2 regions of the Lelliottia jeotgali genome follow, and region 2 is predicted to be linked to the other one. Evidence: predicted binding sites of a transcription regulator. Region 2 holds the regulator's gene; the other holds the start of a gene.
What was found. Region 2 encodes Fur, which represses iron uptake genes when iron is present. Its sites were predicted from a motif close to ATAATAATGAGAACNACTATCAA; they were not measured.

Region 1 (3,563 bases), on a different contig from region 2:
AGCTACCGGACAAGCAGTCGTCCTTATCTTCCTGAACCCGAACAGCTTTTCCCATTGCCTCCAGTCTTTCGAGCATGGCATCGATCATCGGCTGTGGCGTGTGCAGGGAAAGGCTCAACTGTCTGGCCTCCATTCGCCCCTGAAGCGCCAGTAGATCACGAACCTGAATCATCGATGCCATAAACTCTTACCTCTTAGTGGCAGTCGCCAGCAGGACTGTTACAGCAGTTGGCCGCCGTTTTGTTGGTCGCCAGCAGGTTGACGTCGACACGGCTGCGTGCGCGGCGAAGCAGGCCAATAAGGATGACGTTGAACAACACAACCGCCAGGATGCAGACCAGGCTGTAGCGTGGATGCTGGTTAAAGTTGGTGGCCTGATAGAAGACGGTCGCCAGCGAGTACGCAATGTTCAGCCCCCACAGAACCGAGAAGCCCATCCAGCCACGGCTGGATTCGCGGGCAATCGCCCCCATCACGGAAATGCACGGAATGTAGAGCAGGACGAAGATCAGATAGCTATAGGCCGCTGACGCACTGCCGAACTTCTGACTCATTACGCCCATCGCGCCAGTTGCCATTTCACCGTCGCCTTTGCTGGCCTCGATGGGATTGGCGAGCACGCTCAGGCTGAAGGTGTTTTTCAAACTCTCCCAGGTTTCATCCACCGCGCCCAGTAGCTCGTCTCCGAGGTGGAATTCCGCCGGGTTAAACTCCTCTTCCTGAATATTTTCCGCCGTATACAGCGTGTTCAGGGTGCCCACAACCACTTCTTTTGCCATCGCGCCGGTGAACAGCCCAACGGTGGCCTGCCAGTTATCTTCATGAACGCCAATCGGCTTGAACAGCGGGGTGATCACGCGGCTGACGGAGGCCAGCGCCGAGTCGTTGATATTATCCGCCGCCTGACCGCTGAGGGTAAAGCTGTTCAGCGCGCTAAGGAAAATACTGACAATGACAATGACTTTACCGGCGCGCAGAACAAAACCTTTCAGGCGCTGCCAGGTCTGGATCAGCAGGCTTTTGATGTGCGGGACGTGGTAGACCGGCAGTTCCATCACAAACGGTGAGGCTTCGCCGCGCATGATGGTGTGTTTGAGCATCAGGCCGGTGAGAATCGCCATCACGATACCCAGCAGGTACAGGGAAAATACTGCCAGCGCACCTTCCTGGCCAAAGAACGCCGCCGCAAAGACTGCGAAGATCGCCAGTCGTGCGCCGCAGGACATAAACGGCGCCATCATGATGGTCATCAGGCGCTCACGCGGCGCATCAAGCGTACGTGCGCCCATCACCGACGGAACGTTACAGCCAAAACCGACAATCAGTGGAACGAAGGATTTACCTGGCAAACCGAGCGCCTGCATCAGGCGATCCATCACGAAGGCCGCGCGGGCCATGTAACCGGAATCCTCAAGGAAGGAGAGGAACAGATACATCATGCCGATTTGCGGCACCAGCGGCAGAACGGTGTTGATACCGCCACCCAGCCCCTGCGCGAGGAAAATGGTCAGCCATTCAGGCAGATGCAGCGTGTAGCCCAGCCATTGCAGGCCGTGGATAAAAATGGCCACAGAGCCGACATCGAACAGCGGTTGGAGCGCGCCGCCGATGTTGATGGCGAGCAGGAACATCACGTACATCACCAGCAGGAAGATCGGCAAGCCGAGGAAGCGGTTGAGAATAATTTTATCAACGGCAGAGGTGAAGCGGCTAGGTTCGGCGGTCAGGGTATTACTGACCACTTCGCAAATCGCTGCGATGCTTTGATAGCGTGCGTCGGCGATATGCAGCGCCGGGTCGTCGATTTCGTCACTCAGTCGCGCCAGCGAAATATCCAGATGCTGTGCGGCGTTGCCCGCATAACCACGGCTGTAGATATCGCCTTCCAGCATTTGCAGCCCCAGCCAGTTGCGCTGTTTCTGCGGCATCGCGTGGGTCATTTCTTGCGCCAGTATGCTGGCTTCGCGCACCAGCGGTTGCGGGTAATGAACCAGCTCAAGATCGGTATTGCCGGTGTGGCGATCGACCGCCAGCTTTAGGGCGTCGATCCCACGCGCGCGGGTGGAGACCAGCGGAATCACCGGACAACCAAGGCGTGCTGAAAGGGCATCGATGTCGATACGAATTTTTTGCTTCTCGGCAATATCGAGCATGTTCAGCGCGACGATGCACGGAATGCCCAGCTCCAGCAATTGCAGGGTCAGGTACAGGTTACGCTCAAGATTGGAGGCATCGACGACGTTAATCAGTAAATCCGCGTCGCCGCTCAGAATATAGTGGCAGGCAATTTGCTCATCGAGCGAGGTCTGCGATGAAATGGTGGTGAGCGAATAAGTGCCAGGTAAGTCAACGAGAGTGACCTGATGGTCCGTCGTCGAAAACTGGCCTTCTTTACGTTCCACCGTGACGCCCGCCCAGTTACCGACGCGCTGACGTGCGCCCGTTAGCTGATTAAATAAGGTGGTCTTGCCGGAATTAGGATTGCCAATTAAGCCAATGGTTAATTTTTTCATTGTTTTAGACTCGGTATAACGGCTGGCGATTTATCGGATTAAAGCTTCGACTTCTAATAACGCGAGGTCTTTCTTACGCAATACCAGATTGACGCGACGGGTTTCGATATGCACGGGATCGCCTAATGGCGCAATGCGCACAACCTGGAACGAAGACCCAGGCAGCATGCCTAATGACAAGAGTTTTTGACGATACGCCGGGCTAATTTCGCGGGCAAAACCGGTAATTTTCCAGGCACTGTCTGGTGTGTATTGCATAGAAACCACTTTGACCGAAGGTTAAATAATCAACAGGTTCATGATAATGAGAATGGTTTCTATCAGCAATATTTAAAATGTGACCGGATGTTCATATGGACATTAATTCGAGGACTGTTTGACCTTGCTCAATTTTTAATGAGATGGGGAGTGAGGTATGAATTATTAATTTGTTAACTAAGTGATAATCGTTGGTATAAATATGGATATGCAATCGGTTCCATATTTACTAATAAATGAGTGAGTACGTTCTTATTTATTCCAGCTTATTGCGGTGTGATTGTCGGGCGATACTGCGTTTGCCCGGCCAACATTCAGCCGGGCAAATGGGGGACATTAACGTTTTTTGCCCATCGCGGCGGCCAGCGCATCCATCATCGCGCTGTTACCGGCAGGCTGAGCCTGAGGGCGTGGTTTCGCGGCTTTGGCTGCTGGACGGGATTGCTCGCGCGCGCCGCCGCCGTTATTACGACGAGCGTTGGTTTCGCCTGGCTGCTCGTCAAGACGCATCGTCAGCGCGATACGCTTGCGTTGCATATCCACTTCCAGCACCTTCACCTTCACGATATCGCCCGCTTTGACCACGGTATGCGGGTCTTCCACGAACTTATCGGCCAGGGAAGAGATATGCACTAAACCGTCCTGATGTACGCCGATATCGACAAAGGCACCAAAATTGGTGACGTTTGTTACCGCGCCTTCCAGCACCATTCCCGGCTGCAGATCTTTCATCGTTTCAACGCCTTCGGCAAACTTCGCCGTTTTAAACTCAGGGCGCGGGTCGCGACCTGG
Region 2 (3,563 bases):
ATTACTTGAAGTGAATATTTTTGACGTAAAAATAGTGCGTCAATGAGCTGCTACTTATTTTTTTTAATAAAGTTTCGAGTAACTTGAATTAAGTCGAATAAAGAGATGTAAGCGCTATCAAATAAGTTTACCTACTGAATTTTACCGATTTTTTCCGCTTAAGCCTTGTCGGAAGCGATATGTTTCAAATCGCTACCAATTATGTGCACTTCGTCATAATCCTGCATTTTGCTCACTGAAAAGCATTGATAATTCGCGTCGCGAAAAATAGTCTAAAGGCGGTAGTTAATTCGAGGGTATTTCTGACTACCCCTGACCATTAGGTCTTTTAGATTTTTCGCCGTTTAAGGCGCTTTTATTCGTCAAAGAGGAACAATCTATGCGTACGTTCAGTGGCAAACGTAGTGCGCTGGCGATGGCTATCGCCGGTGTGACAGCAATGTCGGGCTTTATTGCAGCTCCGCAGGCTCAGGCAGCAGGCTTTATCGATGATTCGACACTCACGGGCGGTATCTATTACTGGCAACGTGAACGTGACCGTAAAGACGTCACCGATGGCGACAAATACAAAGTAAACCTTTCTCACTCCACCTGGAACGCTAACCTGGATTTCCAGTCTGGTTATGCCGCTGATATGTTCGGTCTGGATATTGCTGCGTTCACCGCTATCGAAATGGCGGAAAACGGCGATAGCGCGCACCCCAACGAAATCGCGTTCTCCTCCAGTAACAAAGCCTACAAAGAAGACTGGTCTGGCGATAAGAGCGGGATCAGCCTGTATAAAGCGGCAGCTAAATTCAAATACGGTCCAGTATGGGCGCGTGGCGGTTACATTCAGCCAACCGGCCAGACGCTGTTAGCACCACACTGGAGCTTTATGCCGGGTACCTATCAGGGTGCTGAAGCTGGGGCAAACTTTGATTACGGCGATGCGGGTGCGTTGAGCTTCTCCTACATGTGGACCAACGAGTACAAAGCGCCGTGGCACATCGAGATGGACAAGTTCTACCAGAACGATAAAAAGACCCGCGTGGAATATCTCCACTCTCTCGGCGCGAAATATGACTTCAAAAACGATCTCGTGCTGGAAGCGGCGTTTGGTCAGGCTGAAGGTTATGTCGATCAGTACTTCGCCAAAGCCAGCTACAAATTCGATATCGTTGGTGGCCCATTGACCACCAGCTACCAGTTCTACGGCACACGCGACAAAGTCAGCGATGGCAGCGTGAACGATCTGTATGACGGCACCGCATGGCTGCAGGCGCTGACTTTTGGCTACAAAATCGGGCAGGTGGATTTACGCCTCGAAGGGACTTACGTCAAAGCCGAAGGGCAGCAGGGCTACTTCCTTCAGCGTATGACGCCAACCTATGCATCGTCCAACGGTCGTCTGGATATCTGGTGGGATAACCGCTCTGACTTCAACGCCGACGGCGAAAAAGCACTCTTCTTCGGTGCGATGTATGACCTGAAAAACTGGAATCTTCCGGGCTGGGCAGTGGGTGCTTCCTACGCTTACGCATGGGATGCGAAGCCGGGTGACATGGCGACGCCAGACGCTTACTACGATCCTAACTATCGTCTGAAAGAGTCTTCTTACAGTCTCGATGCGATGTACACCCTGCAGGACGGTCGCGCTAAAGGCACTATGTTCAAACTGCACTTCACGCAGTATGACAACCATTCCGACATTCCAAGCTATGCAGGCGGTTACGGCAACATCTTCCAGGATGAGCGTGACGTGAAATTCATGGTTATCGCGCCATTTACCATCTTCTGATGAACTGTCCGGCGGGACATTCCCGCCGGAATGGAGACCGACATGTTGAAGAAATTAGTCATTGTCGCAGTACTGGCATCAGGACTGGCTGCGTGCGCTCAGCCTCAGGCCCCGAAAGAAGATTCTCGTCTCAAAGAGGCTTACAGCACCTGTATCAATACCGCTGAAGGCTCGCCGGAAAAAATCCAGGCCTGTCAGAGCGTGTTGACGGTACTGAAGAAAGAAAAGGCACATGAGCAGTTCGCCACGCAGGAAAACGTCCGCGTGATGGATTACCAGGCCTGTATCCAGGCGCGTAAGACGGGTAATGGCGAAGCGGTGAAAGCCGATTGCGGTCAGCTCTGGCAGGAGATTCGCAACAATAACGCGCAGTAATTCGCGTTGATTAACGCCCGGCAGCGAAAGCTCGCCGGGCGTTTTTGCATTTATTTCAGGCAAAAAAAAGCCAACCGTCAGGTTGGCTCAGAGTATGAAAACACGATTATTTTGTATCGTGAGCGTGCTCGTTTTCGCGGCAATCGCCTTCAGCACAGTGACCATACAGATACAGGCTATGGTTGGTCAGACGGATGCCATGACGAGTGGCGATTTCACGCTGACGTGCTTCGATAGAGTCATCGCTAAACTCAATCACCTTGCCGCAGTCGAGGCAAATCAGGTGATCGTGGTGATGCTGCTGCGTCAGTTCGAAAACGGATTTACCGCCTTCAAAATTGTGGCGGGTGACAATTCCGGCGTCATCAAACTGGTTCAGAACGCGGTATACGGTCGCCAGTCCAATCTCTTCGCCCATGTCGATCAGACGTTTGTATAAGTCTTCCGCACTGACGTGATGGTTGTCCGGTCCTTGCAGAACTTCCAGGATTTTTAAACGAGGAAGCGTCACTTTCAGGCCAGCCTTCTTTAATGCGGTATTGTTGTCAGTCATGCGGAATCTGTCCTGTTGCTAAACGGTTCACTTCTTTAGAGGAAATGAAAGAAAATGCAGTTGGGATAATGCGTCTCATTATAGAACTGCCATGCCTAAATGAAAACTGCAAGTCTCAAGCAAAGTATGCTTATAAAAACGTGGTATCACCAACAAACTTGTTCGATGGCATCCACTGTAACCCTGGGACATTGTACAGGTATGAACACAAAAGTTAAAAATTTGTAGCAATTATTTTGATTGGAATTATCTATCAATGAGGCATGGCGTAAATCGCCATGCCTCACAGATTTGATCAGGCGTTCAGAATATCGTCGAGGTGCAGTTCTTCGCGGATCTGTTTTACCCACTTGTCGACGCGCTCTGCGGTCAATTCTGGCTGACGGTCTTCGTCAATCGCCAGTCCGACAAAGTGATCGTCGTCCGCCAGGCCTTTAGAGGCTTCGAAATGATAGCCCGCCGTTGGCCAGTGGCCGACGATCGCGGCACCGCGTGGTTCAATGATGTCGCGAATAGTCCCCAGCGCATCACAGAAGTATTCCGCGTAGTCTTCCTGGTCGCCGCAGCCAAACAGGGCCACGAGCTTGCCGTTGAAATCGACTTCTTCCAGCGTCGGGAAGAAATCATCCCAGTCACACTGCGCTTCGCCGTAGTACCAGGTCGGAATGCCGAGCAGCAGAATATCGTAGCCTTCGAGATCTTCCTTGCTGCTCTTAGCAATGTCATGCACGTCGGCAACGTCTTTACCAAGCTGTTTTTGAATGTTTTTTGCGATGTTTTCGGTATTACCGGTATCGCTGCCGAAAAAAATGCCGATGATTGCCATGAGTGAAATAACCTCTTGAAACTTAATGG

Region 1: a site for Fur is predicted at 2,812-2,834, ahead of feoA (ferrous iron transporter A). Genes of this name have one in related genera too.

Annotation. Positions count from the first base shown of each region.
Region 1 is NZ_JAENMQ010000015.1:62,113-65,675, reverse strand. It holds gene feoC ([Fe-S]-dependent transcriptional repressor FeoC) at 1-181, opposite strand, end outside; gene feoB (Fe(2+) transporter permease subunit FeoB) at 195-2,513, opposite strand; gene feoA (ferrous iron transporter A) at 2,544-2,771, opposite strand; gene JBO43_RS20730 (Tex family protein) at 3,108-3,563, opposite strand, start outside.
Region 2 is NZ_JAENMQ010000004.1:3,929-7,491, reverse strand. It holds gene chiP (chitoporin ChiP) at 380-1,780, shown strand; gene chiQ (ChiQ/YbfN family lipoprotein) at 1,826-2,155, shown strand; gene fur (ferric iron uptake transcriptional regulator) at 2,262-2,708, opposite strand; gene fldA (flavodoxin FldA) at 3,004-3,534, opposite strand.